Regions from separate parts of the Microbacterium sp. ISL-59 genome, predicted to be linked through region 1. Evidence: predicted binding sites of a transcription regulator. Region 1 holds the regulator's gene; the other holds the start of a gene.
The links. The regulator LexA, encoded in region 1, represses DNA repair genes until DNA is damaged. The targets are predictions, from matches to a motif close to TCGAACANNTGTTCGA.
Positions count from the first base shown of each region.

Region 2: recA (recombinase RecA) is a predicted target of LexA. The motif match lies at 4,422-4,437, and genes of this name have one in related genera.

Region 1 is NZ_JAGGPG010000005.1:31,404-39,118, reverse strand. It holds gene J7E45_RS16540 (prolyl oligopeptidase family serine peptidase) at 1-1,556, opposite strand, end outside; gene lexA (transcriptional repressor LexA) at 1,578-2,264, opposite strand; gene J7E45_RS16530 (LysM peptidoglycan-binding domain-containing protein) at 2,555-2,923, shown strand; gene J7E45_RS16525 (histidinol-phosphate transaminase) at 2,981-4,063, shown strand; gene hisB (imidazoleglycerol-phosphate dehydratase HisB) at 4,072-4,689, shown strand; gene hisH (imidazole glycerol phosphate synthase subunit HisH) at 4,686-5,321, shown strand; gene priA (bifunctional 1-(5-phosphoribosyl)-5-((5-phosphoribosylamino)methylideneamino)imidazole-4-carboxamide isomerase/phosphoribosylanthranilate isomerase PriA) at 5,425-6,171, shown strand; gene J7E45_RS16505 (SseB family protein) at 6,155-6,952, shown strand; gene J7E45_RS16500 (hypothetical protein) at 6,977-7,390, shown strand; gene J7E45_RS16495 (DUF1844 domain-containing protein) at 7,392-7,715, opposite strand, start outside.
Region 2 is NZ_JAGGPG010000001.1:389,834-397,548, reverse strand. It holds gene J7E45_RS01955 (DNA translocase FtsK) at 1-2,607, shown strand, start outside; gene pgsA (CDP-diacylglycerol--glycerol-3-phosphate 3-phosphatidyltransferase) at 2,607-3,185, shown strand; gene J7E45_RS01945 (nicotinamide-nucleotide amidohydrolase family protein) at 3,182-3,670, shown strand; gene J7E45_RS01940 (helix-turn-helix domain-containing protein) at 3,812-4,120, shown strand; gene J7E45_RS01935 (DUF3046 domain-containing protein) at 4,142-4,366, shown strand; gene recA (recombinase RecA) at 4,634-5,683, shown strand; gene J7E45_RS01925 (regulatory protein RecX) at 5,683-6,537, shown strand; gene miaB (tRNA (N6-isopentenyl adenosine(37)-C2)-methylthiotransferase MiaB) at 6,587-7,715, shown strand, end outside.

The sequences.
Region 1 (7,715 bases):
GCCTCGAAGTCGTGTGTCTCGGCCACCAGCATCCGCAGGTCGGCCACGCCGTATCGGCTGATCCCCGCGGCGAAGGTCCCACCGCGCACCAGTGCGGACAGCACCGTCCACCCGCCTGCGGATCCACCGCGGATGGCGATGCGGGACGGATCGGCGAGCCCGGCATCCGCGAGGCCCTGCGCGGCGGCGATCACGTCGTCGACGTCGACGACCCCCCACTGGCCGTCGAGACGCTCGCGGTAGGCGCGACCGTAGCCGGTGGAGCCGCCGTAGTTGACGTCGAGCACGCCGATTCCCCTGCTGGTGTAGAAGGCATTGACTGCCGATGCCGCACCGGTGACGTGCGCGGTCGGGCCGCCGTGCACCAGCACCACATACGGGGGGAGCTCGTCGGCGGGTGCCGTCGCGTCGGGATTCGCCGGAGGGTAGGCGAAGGCATGCACGATGCCGTGCCGACCGTCGACCTCGATCGGCAGGGCGCGCGGCATCCAACCGGTATCCACGGGCTCGCCTCCTCGCACCGCGACGGTCTCGCCGGAGTCGACATCGACGCACCACAGTCCGGCGGTCACTCCCGAACCGTTGCCCGAGAGCAGCACGCGAGACCCGTCCACATCGTCGATGCTCACATGGCCGTCGGCCGGGATATCGATCGGGCGTGCGGCACCGTCCGGTGAGATCAGGACGACCTCGTCGCGCCCGTTCGTGCGGGTCGCGACGATGCGTCCGTCGGCGAGCGGCCGATACCAGCGGTTGCCGAGCACCCAGAGTCCGTAGCCGGTGTCGGCGTCGGCCGGGGCGAGCGCGCGCGGGGCGCCGACCGGCGAGGCGCCGTCGAGCTCGAGGCGGTAGAGCCCCCAGCGGTCGTCCGGATCATCGGCGAACACCAGCTCCGAGTCGCTGAGCCACTCGGGCTGCAATGCCGCCCGAGTAGGGATCTCGTGCACGTCGCCGCCGTCGCTCCTCGCGATCTGCAGGTGGGCGGCCTCCCACGGCATCCGTCCGCGGTGCCAGGCGACCCAGGCGACGCGGCTGCCATCCGGCGAGAGTGCGGGGTGGGCGAAGAAGCCGTCGCCCTCGGCGATCACGCGAATTCCGGACGCGTCTTCCGCGGCGGAGCCGTCGATCGGGATCTCGACGATCGCGCGGGTATGCGGTGCGGTCGACAGGTCTTCGCGCACGGCGAGCAGACGGCGCCCCTGCACGCGCAGACCGCCGTGCGCGGGACCCGCCGGTGTCAGCGGAACGGGCTCGGCCCCCGGAGCCAGCCGATGCACGCGCTGATCGCCCGCATCGACGAAGTACAGGATGCCCGTGGAATCGGCGGTCCATGCCCCGCCGCCGTACTCGTGTACGCGGGAGCGAGCGCTCCAGGGCGCTGGGAGGATCTCGGCGCCCGAGGAGCTTCGCACCGTGACCCGCCCCTTCTCGGCGGGCACGGACTCGCCCCACCAGATCTCGGCACCGACGAAGCGCGCCCCGTCGATTCTCGGGGAGGCTGCCGCGACGGATGCTGCGGAGAACGGAGAGGGCCAGGAACCGTGAGGCGACGACATGCATCGAGCCTATGGCTGACGTCAGACGGCGCGCAGCACCGCCACGACCTTGCCGAGCACCACGGACTCATCGCCGAGGATGGGCTCGAAAGAGGAGTTTCGGGGGAGGAGCCACGTGTGGCCGTCGCGACGGCGGAGCACCTTGACCGTGGCCTCACCGTCGAGCATCGCGGCCACGATCTCGCCGTTCTCCGCGTCGTTCTGCGAGCGGACGACGACCCAGTCGCCGTCGCAGATCGCCGCGTCGATCATCGACTCGCCTGAGACCTTCAGCATGAAGAGGTCGCCCTTGCCGACCAGCTGACGGGGGAGAGGGAAGATCTCCTCCACCTGCTGATCGGCGGTGATCGGCACGCCGGCGGCGATGCGACCGACCAGGGGCACGAGCGCCGCGTCGCCGACCGGAGTCGCCACGTCGGCCGGATTCTCGCCGCCTGTGCCGGGGAGGTCGATCAGGACCTCCATGGCACGAGTCTTGCCCGGATCGCGTCGCAGGTAGCCGCTCAGCTCGAGCTGGCCGAGCTGGTGGGTCACGCTCGACAGGGACTTCAGGCCGACGGCGTCTCCGATCTCGCGCATGCTCGGCGGGTAGCCGTGATGGGCGATGGAGTTCTGGATGACCTCGAGGATCGCCATCTGCTTGGGGCTCAGGCTCTTGCGGCGGCGCGTCCGCGGTGCCTCCGACTCGGGGGCCGAGTTCTCGCTCATGGTGCTCCTTAAGTGCGGTGTTCCGACGTCGCTCTTCGAATGTCGGAGGCCCGTGGTGTGGTGTTCTCATCGAAACCGTATCCGAGAAACGGCCCGATCTGGAAGATCTGTTCGAGCGTGTCGGCAGAATCGTGCATCCGGTTTCGAAGACAACTTGACAGATGTTCGAACTCGAAGATATCTTCGGTACGTAGCTTCGCATTCACGGCTCCCGGCCGAGGCGGGAATGCGAACGCTACGCCAACTTCCCCGGCAGCCTCACCGCTCCGGGACAGGCTAAGGAGCACCACATGAGCAGCATCGGCTTCAGCACCGCAACAGTCATTCCGGCGTCGACCCGTCCTTCGACGCGACTCCGGCTGACGACGCGTGGCCGCGCCGTGCTGCTGGCGGTCGCGTCGGTGCCGCTCGCGATCGGCATCGCGTTCGCCGCGCTCAGCGGTGGTAGTGCGATCGCCTCGGGCGCAGACACAGCAGCTGTCAGTGTCGAGACCGTGACCGTCATGCCCGGCGACACTCTCTGGTCGATCGCCACCGGCGTCGCCCCCGGTGCCGACCCGCGTGACGTCATCGGCGAGATCAGTCGGATGAACCTGCTGCGTGGCGGAGAGCTGCAGATCGGCCAGACGCTCGCGATCCCGGCCCAGTACGTGGACTGATCCCGTCGCGGCGAGGCTGCGGCAACTTTGCGTCATCGACGCGGGGGTCCGCTTAACATGGGAAGGGTGACCTTCTCCCTCAACGATCTCCCGCTACGTGACGATCTTCGCGGACTGACGCCGTACGGTGCTCCGCAGGCGCCGCTCCCGATCGCTCTCAATGTGAACGAGAACACGCATCCCATCCCGGACGCGGTGGCGAGTGACATCCTCGACGACATCGCGCTCGCGATCCGCGATGTGAACCGTTATCCCGACCGAGAGTTCACCACTCTTCGCGAGTCGTTCGCGGAGTACCTGGGGCACGGTCTCTCCCCGGAGCAGATCTGGGCGGGCAACGGCTCGAACGAGGTGCTCCAGCACATCCTGCAGGCTTTCGGGGGGCCCGGACGCACGGCGTTCGGCTTCGCGCCGACCTACTCTATGTACCCGCTGATCGCGCAGGGCACCGGTGCGCGCTGGATTCCCGGGACGAGGCAACCCGACTACACGATCACACCGGAGGAAGCGGCGGAGCAGGTGCGCGCGGCCGACCCCGACGTCATCATCCTGTGCACGCCGAACAACCCCACCGGAACCCCGCTCGGCCTGGACGTCGTCGAGGCCGTCTACGAAGCGGCGCGAGGCATCGTGATCGTCGACGAGGCTTACCAGGAGTTCGCACCGCGCGACGCGCCTTCCGCGCTGACGCTGCTTGAGGGGCGTCCGCGCCTGGCGGTCTCCCGCACGATGAGCAAGGCCTTCGCCTTCGCCGGTGCGCGGGTCGGATATCTTGCCGCCGACCCGACGTTCATCGATGCGCTGCGTCTGGTACGCCTGCCCTATCACCTGAGCACACTCACGCAGGCTGCGGCCGTCGCCGCTCTGCGCAATTCCGATGTGATGCTCGGCATGGTCGAGGAGATCGTCGAACAGCGCGATCGCATCACCGCGACCCTCGAGGCTCTCGGCTATGCGCCGCACGAATCCTGGTCGAACTTCGTCCTCTTCGGCGGCGTCGCCGATCCGCATGCGACCTGGCAGCAGCTCTACGATCGCGGTGTGCTGGTGCGCGACGTCGGAATCCCCGGTCACCTCAGGGTCAGCGCGGGCACCGAGGCCGAGACCACCGCGTTCCTCGATGCTCTGGCCTCGATATGATCGGCATCATGAGCACCCCGTCACCGACCCCGCGCACCGCGAGCCGCGTACGCAGCACGTCGGAGTCCACCGTCGAACTCGAGCTGAACCTCGACGGCACCGGAGCGAGCCGCATCGACACCTCGGTCCCGTTCTTCGACCACATGCTCACCGCCTTCGCGAAGCACTCGCTGACCGACCTGACCGTGCGCGCTTCGGGCGACACCGAGATCGACGCGCACCACACCGTCGAAGACGTGTCCATCGTGCTCGGACAGGCGATCCTCGAGGCGCTGGGTGACAAGTCCGGCATCTCCCGTTACGGCGACGCGCTCGTGCCGCTCGACGAGGCGCTCGCGCAGGCGGTCGTCGACATCTCTGGACGTCCGTACCTCGTGCACACCGGCGAGCCCGCCGGTTTCGAGCACCACCTCATCGGCGGGCACTTCACCGGTTCGCTGGTGCGGCACTCGTTCGAGGCGATCACCTTCAACGCCGCGCTGACGGTCCACGTCCGCGTGCTCGGAGGCCGCGACCCGCACCACATCGCCGAGGCGGAGTACAAGGCGTTCGCCCGCGCGTTCCGCGAGGCCAAAGCACTCGACCCACTCGTCGACGGCATCCCGTCCACCAAGGGCGCACTGTGAGCCAGAGTCCCCGCGTCGCCGTCTTCGACTACGAGTCGGGCAACGTCCATTCGGCCGTCAAGGCATTGGTTGCGGCCGGAGCGGATGCCGTGCTGACCCGCGACCGCAAGGTCGCGCTCGAGGCCGACGGTCTCCTGGTTCCCGGTGTCGGCGCGTTCCAGGCGGTCCGTGACGCGCTCCACGCGCACGGCGGCGACGAGATCATCGACCGTCGTCTGGCCGGCGGACGACCGGTGCTCGGCATCTGCGTCGGCATGCAGGTGCTCTTCGAGCACGGCGTCGAGCGGGGCCACGACACCGCGGGCCTCGGCGAGTGGCCCGGCGCGGTCACCGAGCTCAACGCACCCGTGCTGCCGCACATGGGCTGGAACACCGTCGAGCCCGGTGCCGACAGCGTGCTCTTCCGTGGCCTGGAGCACGAGCGCTTCTACTTCGTGCACTCTTACGCAGCCCAGTCCTGGGAGCTCGACGTGATCCCGCCGTTCCCCGAACCTGTGCTGACCTGGACGACCTACGGCGACCCCTTCCTCGCCGCCGTCGAGAACGGTCCGCTCTCGGCGACCCAGTTCCACCCCGAGAAGTCGGGTGAAGCGGGCATCCAGCTGCTGCGCAACTGGGTCGGGAGCCTCTGACGGCCGCGGCGGACGTCATCCGTTTTGTCACCCGCCGTCCGGCGGACTACCCTCGGTTCTCGTGCCCGTTCCGGGCTGCAGACCTTCCCTAGCCAAGGACCCCATGAACGACTTCGCGCAGTCTCCCTCGCTCACGCTCCTTCCCGCGGTCGATGTCGCCGGGGGCAAGGCCGTCCGCCTCACCCAGGGCGAGGCCGGAACCGAGACGAGCTACGGCGACCCGCTCGACGCCGCAGGGGAGTGGGCCGCACAGGGTGCGAAGTGGATCCACCTCGTCGACCTCGACGCCGCGTTCGGTCGCGGGAGCAACGCGCCGATCCTGCGCAAGGTCATCAAGCAGTTCAAGGGCGTCAACATTGAGCTCTCCGGTGGCATCCGTGACGACGCGACCCTCGAGGCCGCCCTCGAGAGCGGCGCCACTCGGATCAACCTCGGCACGGCCGCACTGGAGAACCCCGAGTGGGCCGCCGACGTGATCGGTCGATACGGCGAGGCGATCGCTGTGGGCCTCGACGTGCGCGGCACCACGCTCGCCGCACGCGGATGGACAAAGGAGGGCGGCGACCTCTGGGAGGTCCTGGACCGCCTGGAAGACGCCGGCTGCAGCCGCTACGTCGTCACCGACGTGACCAAGGACGGCACGCTCCGCGGCCCGAACCTCGAACTCCTTCGCGAGGTGACCTCGCGCACGCCGAAGCCGGTCGTCGCATCCGGGGGGATCTCCAACCTCGACGACATCGCCGCGCTCCGTGAGCTCGTGCCGCTGGGTGTCGAGGGCGCGATCGTCGGCAAGGCCCTGTACGCCGGTGCATTCACGCTGGCTGAGGCACTGGATGTCGCAGGAGACTGACGCGCACGCCTGCGGGCCGGAGCCGCACAACCACGGCGACTCGGCCGGAGTCCCCTGGGAGGGGCGCAGCTTCGAGTCGAATCCGCACGCCGGGGACGACGGTTCGGCCGACCCCGCGCTGCTGGCCGCACTCCTGCGTTTCCGCGCGGGTGAGGGCAGTCAGGTCGAGGTCGTCGACGCCTTCCGCTCCGCTCGCGTGCTGGTCCCCCTGATCGCCGAGAAGGGCGAAGAGGGCCTCGCCCCGAACGGTCTCGCCGTCGACAAGACGCAGGAGCTGTCGATCGTCACGGTCGCGGCGCCCGACGGACGGCGGGTGCAGCCGGTGTTCTCCTCGGTCGAGGCGATGCAGAAGTGGGATCCCGCGGCGCGCCCGATCCCCGTGGAGGCCCTCCGGGCCGCGCTGGCGGCGTCGGCCGATGACACCGACCTGATCGTGCTCGACCCGACCTCCGACACGGAGTTCGTCATCCGGCGACCGGCCGTGTGGGCCATCGCTCAGGAGCATGCCTGGGAGCCGAGCTTCCTCTCCACCGAGGTCTACACCGCGCTCCAGGAGAGCGTGGCGCACGAGCTGGCCGTGATCGACGTGGCGGTGGCGCCCGGTGACCCCGACGCGCGTCTGCGTGGCCCCGAGCTGATCGTCGTCCTGGAACTGGTCGACGGCCTGGAACGCGAGGTGCTCGATGCCGTGCTCTCGCGTCTGGCTCAGCGCTGGGCGTCGGACGACCGCATCGCTGTGCTCGCGGACTCCCTCACGGTCAAGCTCCGCCGCAGCATCTGATCACGCTTCGCTACGATCGGGGGCATGTCCCGACGTCTCCTGCGCACCATCGCGGTCGTCGCTCTTCTCGGGGGTGCGGTCACGGGCGGCTCAGGCTGTGCCCTGGCCTGCCCAGCCATCGGCTGGTTCAACGGGGCAACCCTCGATGCGAGTGCAGTCCCGGGCGCAGCGGGAGTCCAGTTCTGCGTCGACGGGGAGTGCTCGCCGGCGCCGGGTACCGAGCCGACCTCATCGACAAACCTGTTCATGGCGACGCCTCAGGACGACGGGACGTGGGCGCTGTCGTTCGACATGTCGACGCCCGACGTCGTCGAGATCCGCCTGTTCGACGCTCAGAACACGCTCATCCACGAGTCCGAGGAGTCGATCTCGTGGACGCACTCGAATGAGCCGTGCGGGGGCCCCTCCACCGCGGATCCGATCGTCGTCGAACCCTGAACTAATTGACGGGGCCCGTCCACTTCTCGCCCGGGCCCTTGCCGATGGGGTCGGGGATCGAGGAGGCCTCGCGGAAGGCGAGCTGCAGGGAGCGGAGTCCGTCGCGGAGCGAGCGCGCGTGCATGTCGCTGATCTCGGGGGCGCCGGCTGTGATGAGCCCGGCGAGGGCGTTGATGAGCTTGCGCGCCTCGTCGAGGTCGAGCTGTGCCGCCGCGTCGGGGTCGTCGGCGAGGCCGAGCTTGACGGCGCCGGCGCTCATGAGGTGCACGGCCGCCGTGGTGATCACCTCGACCGCGGGTACGTCGGCGATGTCTCGAGTGGCCGA
Region 2 (7,715 bases), on a different contig from region 1:
GACGAGGCAGACAAGCCTCCGGTGGCAGTCCGGGCCTGGATCGGACTCGCCCACGGCGTCGGCGGGCTCTTCCGTGCCTTCGGGCCTGAGGCGCTGGAGAAGGACGACCGCCGCGACGGCTTCCCGTTCCTCCTCGTGCTGCTCGCGGCTCTCGGCGCCGTGAACGAGTGGGTCTTCATCGGCAACGAAGTGGCCGAGAACATCAGTGCCTACTCCGTGGGGCTGCTCGTCGGCAGAGTGGCGTTCATCATGCCCCTGCTTCTGCTGGTGCTGGCCGGTTGGCTGTTCCGCCACCCCGCGTCGGTTCACGACAACGGACGCATCGGCTTCGGTTTCGGCCTGTTCGTGATCTCCCTGGCAGGTTTCTGCCATGTCGCCGGAGGACAGCCACAGCCCCAGCCGAACATCACGGCGTTGAACACGGGGGGCGGGTTGCTCGGGTGGTTGGTGGGGCAGCCGCTGACTTACCTCACGAATATCCCTGCCTACATCGTGCTCGCGTTGCTGACCGCACTCAGCATCCTGATCCTCACCAAGACACCGCCGAACCGCATCGGTCGGCGCCTCGGCGATCTCTACGCCTGGATGTTCGACGCCGAGCGTCCGGAAAAGCCCGCCAAAGACGCCGCCGCAATCGATGAGGCCGACAAGGTCGACGACCCCGACGTGCTGCCCTGGTGGCGACGCAACAAGACGGGTCGGGAAGAAGACCCTGACGAGGGCACTCTCGGCTCCGACGACATCACGGCGCTGCTCACGACCTCCGACCCGACTCCGGCCTACGACCAGGCGGTCGTCGTCGAGAATCCCTATGACGCCGCCACCGAGGTGCTGTCCGAGGTTCGCTCGGTCGCGGATTCGCTCGCCGAGCAGCAGACCACGGCGCTCCTCGACGATTCCTCCGACACGGGCGAAGCACCGGAGCTTCCCGGCCTCGACGGCTTCGGTACAGACGGTCCGGGCGACCGGGGTCCGCAGGCTCCCGTGACCCCGTACATCCTGCCTTCTCCCGGCCTCCTCGTCGAAGGGCCGCCGCCGGTTCTTCGCTCCGAGGCCACCGACAAGGTGATCGAGCAGATCACCAGCGTGCTGACGCAGTTCAAGGTCGACGCGAAGGTCACCGGCTTCTCGCGCGGGCCGACCGTCACGCAGTACGAGGTCGAGGTCGGTCACGGCGTCAAGGTCGAGAAGATCCTGCAGCTGAGCAACAACTTCGCCTACGCCGTGGCCTCGAACGATGTCCGCATCCTCTCGCCGATCCCCGGCAAGAGCGCGATCGGCATCGAGATCCCGAACGCCGACAAGGAGATGGTCGCGCTCGGCGACGTCCTCCGGTCGCCGGCCGCGCAGAAGAGCACACACCCGATGACCATCGGCGTCGGCAAAGACGTCGGTGGCAACATCGTCATCGCGAACCTCGCGAAGATGCCGCACCTCCTGGTTGCCGGTTCCACCGGTTCCGGTAAGTCGAGCTTCGTGAACTCCATGATCACGAGCCTGCTGATGCGCGCTCGCCCCGCTGACGTGCGCATGGTCCTGATCGACCCGAAACGTGTCGAGCTCACCAGCTACGCCGGCGTCCCGCACCTCATCACGCCCATCATCACGAACCCGAAGAAGGCGGCCGAGGCGCTGCAGTGGGTCGTGAAGGAGATGGACATGCGGTACGACGACCTCGCGTCGTTCGGCTTCCGTCACATCGACGACTTCAACCGTGCCGTGCGCGCCGGCGAGGTCGAGCTGCCTGTGGGCAGCGAACGTGTTCTCAAGCCGTACCCGTACCTCCTGGTCGTGGTCGATGAGCTGGCCGACCTCATGATGGTCGCCCCTCGCGACGTGGAGGACTCGATCGTCCGCATCACGCAGCTCGCTCGTGCTTCCGGCATCCACCTGGTCCTCGCGACGCAGCGCCCCAGCGTCGATGTGGTCACCGGGCTCATCAAGGCCAACGTCCCTTCGCGGCTGGCGTTCGCCGTCACCAGCGTCACCGACAGCCGCGTCATCCTCGACAGCCCCGGTGCCGACAAGCTGATCGGGCAGGGTGACGCCCTGTTCTCCCCGATGGGATCGTCGAAGCCGTTCCGTCTGCAAGGTGCGTGGGTCGACGAGAAGGAGATCGACGCCGTCGTCAAGCACGTCACCCGTCAGGCGCGTCCGGACTACCGTCCCGACGTCCAGGAGGCGATGGAGCCGACGAAGAAGAAGGAAGTCGACGAAGACATCGGCGACGACCTCGAGCTGCTGCTCGCTGCCGCCGAGCTCATCGTCTCGTCCCAGTTCGGTTCGACGTCGATGCTCCAGCGAAAGCTGCGTGTCGGCTTCGCCAAGGCGGGTCGCCTCATGGACCTTCTGGAATCGCGCGAGATCGTCGGGCCCTCCGAGGGCTCCAAGGCCCGAGATGTGCTGGCCACGGCCGAGCAGCTCCCGCAGGTGATGGCGAAGCTGCGGGGGGACGACGCTCCCGCGTCCTCCCCGTCTCCGGCTACTCCTCCGGTTCCGCCGATGCCGCAGACGCATGATCCGATCGCCGCTCAGTACGAAGGACTCCCCGAGGTGGAGGCCGAGGGTGGCGACGAAGACGCCTGGGGCCTGACGGGGCGCGACTGATGGCTATTCCTCGGCAGCTGCCCAACGCCATCACGGTCGCGCGTATCCCGCTGGCGGTCATCTTCTTCGTGCTGCTGCTCCTGGGTGGCACCTACGGTCTCCCCGAGCCCGGCCTCCGCTGGGCGGCCGCCATCATCTTCATCGTCGGAATCTCCACCGACTGGGTCGACGGATACCTCGCCCGCAAGTACGACATCGTCAGCGACTTCGGCAAACTCTGGGACCCGATCGCCGACAAGATGCTCACCGGAGCGGGCTTCATCGGCCTCGCGATCCTCGGGGAGGTCAGCTGGTGGATCGTCGCGGTCATCCTCGTCCGCGAGTGGGGGATCACGATCCACCGTCTGATGGTCGCGAGCGAGCACGTCGTCGCGGCTGCCTGGATGGGCAAGATCAAGACGGCTTTCCAGGGCGTCGCGCTCGGCTGGGCGCTGCTTCCCCTGAACGTCCTCATCGGGCTCGAAGCCTGGACGATCATCACGTTCATCCTGATGCTCATCGTGCTCGTCCTCACGGTGGCGAGCGGCATCGACTACATCGTCGCGCAGGTACGCGGGTCGCGCCAGAAGCGGGCATGAGCGACGCGGGCGCCGCCGCACTGCTGTCGGCTCTAAATCAGCGCGGCTGGTCTCTGGGCGTCGCGGAGTCGCTCACGGGCGGCGCGTTGTGTGCCGAGATCGTATCCGTTCCGGGCGCTTCCGCGGTCCTGCTCGGCGGCGTCGTGGCGTATGCGACCCCGGTCAAGGCGACGGTGCTCGGAGTGGACGCCGAGCTCCTCGCCGCCGAGGGGCCGGTTCATCCGCAGGTCGCCCTGCAGATGGCTGACGGTGTGCGCCGCGTGGTGAGCGTGAACGGCGTCGCGGCGGATGTCGGTGTGTCGACGACCGGGATCGCGGGGCCGGATTCCCCCGACGGCCAGCCGGTGGGAACGGTGCACATCGGGATCGTGACGCCAGACGGCTCCTCGGCGAAGGCGCTGCACCTGCAGGGTGACCGTGATTCGATCCGTGCGCAGACGGTGAACGCGGCTCTTCGGGTGTTGCTTGAGTTCGTCCTGGAATAGTGGCGGTCCGATGTCGGTTATTACCGATGTGCTCACATTCAAACCACAGAGTGCAGGGGTAGATTTCGAGCAGGCCAGGAGTACTAGACTGGCTGTCTCATCGGGGGAAACCTCGAACGATCACACGGGGAGGAGGTTCCGATGATTCTTGTTCGACAGGAAATCGGCGATGTGCTGAGGGACTTCCGTCTGCAGAAGGGGCGCACGCTCCGGCAGGTCGCAAGCAAGGCGTCGGTGGCGCTCGGCTATCTCAGTGAGGTCGAGCGGGGGCAGAAGGAGGCGTCGAGCGAGATCCTCGCATCCGTCGCCGATGCTCTCGACGTCCCCATCTCGACGATCATGCGTGAGGTCGGGGACCGCATCTCTGTTCTCGAGGGTATTCAGGTCTTCCCGGATGTCGTTCCGGACGACCTCGTGGCGTCGATCGAACCCCAGCTCTCGCTGCACTGAGCGTCGGCGTGCGGGTGAGCGATGCGTCGTAGCGAGTTCCTTCGCGCGGTCGACACCGAATTCCAGGCGCGGGCCTCTTCGTTGGTGAACGACCTCGGGCTTTCGGCCTTGCGTGGCCGTACGGCGCTCGAGGCTCTGGACGACGGAACTCCGCCGCGGGAGATCTGGCTTGCGTTGTGTGCAGAGATGGATGTTCCGGAGAACCGACGACACGGCGTCGGACGGCAGGAGCCGCGGGGGCGTTGAGTCCCAGGGGATGTCCGCAGGTTACGGCACACAGTGTGTAGCGATCGGCGTGTCGTCGAAGATCTGTTCGAAGCGGGCGTAGTCTTCTGCACAAGTGGTTCAGGCAATCTGTTCTCCACGGTATGTGAGCTCTCCGCGTCGATGTCGGTGGCCTCTCCTACGGTGGAAACAAGCCGAAGAGCCATTACGCCTTGTCGGAGAGTTCCTCCCAGCCGGGAGAGCCGCGACAGCCTACAGGCGGCACCACGCGCGCAGAAGGAGCAGACCATGCCATCACCCGCCGACCGCGAGAAGTCCCTCGAGACCGCACTCGCTCAGATCGACCGTCAGTTCGGAAAGGGCTCGGTCATGCGGCTGGGCAGCGATGAGCGCGCCCCCGTGGCCGTCATCCCCACCGGCTCCATCGCCCTTGACGTCGCCCTCGGCGTCGGAGGTCTCCCGCGTGGCCGTATCGTCGAAATCTACGGACCGGAGTCCTCGGGTAAGACGACGCTGACACTGCATGCGATCGCGAATGCCCAGCGTGGCGGTGGCATCGCAGCCTTCATCGATGCCGAGCACGCGCTCGACCCCGACTACGCGGCGAAGCTCGGCGTCGATATCGACGCGCTTCTCGTCTCCCAGCCCGACACCGGTGAGCAGGCGCTCGAGATCGCCGACATGCTCGTGCGCTCGGGTGCCATCGACCTCATCGTCATCGACTCCGTCGCGGCGCTCGTGCCTCGTGCCGAGATCGAGGGCGAGATGGGTGACTCGCACGTGGGTCTGCAGGCGCGACTCATGTCGCAGGCGCTGCGCAAGCTCACCGGTGGTCTGAGCCAGACGAACACCACCATGATCTTCATCAACCAGCTGCGCGAGAAGATCGGTGTCTTCTTCGGCTCGCCCGAGACCACCGCCGGCGGTAAGGCGCTGAAGTTCTACGCCTCTGTCCGCATGGACATCCGCCGTATCGAGACGCTGAAGGACGGCACCGACGCGGTGGGAAACCGCACCAGGGTCAAGGTCGTGAAGAACAAGATGGCCCCGCCCTTCAAGCAGGCGGAGTTCGACATCCTTTACGGTGTCGGCATCTCTCGCGAGGGCAGCCTGATCGACTTCGGTGTCGAACATGCCATCGTCAAGAAGTCGGGCTCGTGGTACACCTACGATGGCGACCAGCTGGGTCAGGGCAAGGAGAACGCACGGACGTTCCTGCTTAACAACCCCGATGTCGCGCTGGCGATCGAGACGCAGATCAAGCAGAAGCTCGGCATCGGCGGACCGGCGGCCGTGCCTGCTGCGGCAGACGAGCTCGCTGAGCGTCGTCCGGCCTGATGAATGACACACGTGGGGGCGATCCGGATCGGATCGCCCCCATCATTCCCCTTTTCGGTCGCGCCGCGAAGGATGTCGACCCGGTTTCGATCAGTCCGGGAACGGACGACGACATCTCCGGCGACCGGTCGGATCGCTCCGACGGTGCAGATCTGTGGCGGCCCACGTGGGGTGCGGGTGCATCGCCCGCCGAAAGTGCAGCGGAGTCCGGGAGCCCGAGTGACCGTCATCCCGCCCGTGGGGCGTCAGCCAGATCCGGTTCGCCGGCATCGAGATCCGCCCCCCGGCTTCATGCGCTCGGGGCACCGCCCGCATCGCAGGGCGATACTGCGGATCCGAGTGTGCCGGACGAAGCTCGGAGTGCGGCCGAGGAGTCGCTCGTAAGAAAACTGCGGACGCGATCTCTCTCCATCTCCGAAGCACGTCAGGCTCTGCGAGGGCACGGGCTCGAGAACGGCGTGATAGACGAAGTGATCGAAGACTTCTGTCGTCGTGCCTACCTCGACGATGCTGCACTCGCCAGCGCTCTGGTGACGTCCGGTGTCGAACGGAAGGGGCAGGGGAGAGTCGCCCTCGCTCGTACGCTGGCTCAACGAGGCATTCCTCGAGACGTGGTCGACGCTGCACTCGACGAACTGCCGGATGACGACGATGAGCGCGCCCTCGAATTCGCCCGCACCAAGGCGCGTTCCTTGAGCCGACTCGACAATGACACGGCGCTCCGGCGTCTGGTGGGGCAGCTCTCTCGCCGTGGCTACAACGGGTCCGTCGCGATGAAGGCGGCCAAGCAGGCACTGCGGGAGACTGGCCCGAGTGCGTCGAGCTCGGGCGTCCGATTCGTCGATTCGGACTGAGCAAGCGACGCAGCAACCGCATCCGCACGGCTCGTAGAATGGGTTGATCATGACTATTCCGCGCAGCGAACCGACGATCATCAGCGCCTCGTCCGCAGCCGTCGACGAAGACGGACGCCAGCGATCGTACGAGGTTCGTACTTTCGGGTGCCAGATGAACGTGCACGACTCCGAACGGCTCTCCGGATCGCTGGAAAGCGCCGGCTACGTCCGTGCACTCGACGGCGCCGAGGCCGACGTGGTGATCATCAACACCTGCGCGGTGCGCGACAACGCCGCCGGAAAGCTCTACGGCACCCTCGGACATCTCGCCTCCGTCAAGCGTCGTAAAGAAGGTATGCAGATCGCGGTCGGCGGCTGCCTGGCCCAGATGGACAAGCAGGCAGTTCTCGACAAGGCGCCCTGGGTGGACGTCGTGTTCGGCACGCACAACATGGGGTCGCTGCCCGGGCTGCTGGAGCGTGCACGTCACAACGGCGATGCGGAGCTGGAGATCCTCGAGTCGCTCGAGGTGTTCCCGTCGACGCTTCCGACGAAGCGCGACTCGGCGCACAGCGGATGGGTGTCGATCTCGGTCGGCTGCAACAACACGTGCACGTTCTGCATCGTCCCGAGTCTGCGTGGCAAGGAGAAGGACCGGCGTCCCGGCGACATCCTCAACGAGATCCGCCTCCTCGTCGAAGACGGCGCCATCGAGGTCACTCTCCTCGGCCAGAACGTGAATTCGTACGGCGTCGAGTTCGGCGACCGACAGGCGTTCGGAAAGCTGCTGCGCGCCGCCGGCGAAATCGAGGGACTGGAGCGCATCCGCTTCACGAGTCCGCACCCTGCCGCGTTCACCGATGACGTGATCGACGCCATGGCCGAGACCCCGAGCGTGATGCCGCAGTTGCACATGCCGCTGCAGTCCGGCAGCGATCGCATCCTCAAAGCGATGCGGCGGTCGTACCGCAGCGAGCGTTTCCTCGGGATCCTCGATCGTGTCCGTGCGCGAATCCCGAACGCCTCGATCACGACCGACATCATCGTCGGTTTCCCGGGCGAAACGGACGAGGACTTCGAAGACACGATGCGCGTCGTCGAGCAATCCCGCTTCTCCGGAGCCTTCACCTTCCAGTACTCGATCCGTGAGGGCACGCCCGCGGCGACGATGGAGGGTCAGGTTCCGAAGGAGATCG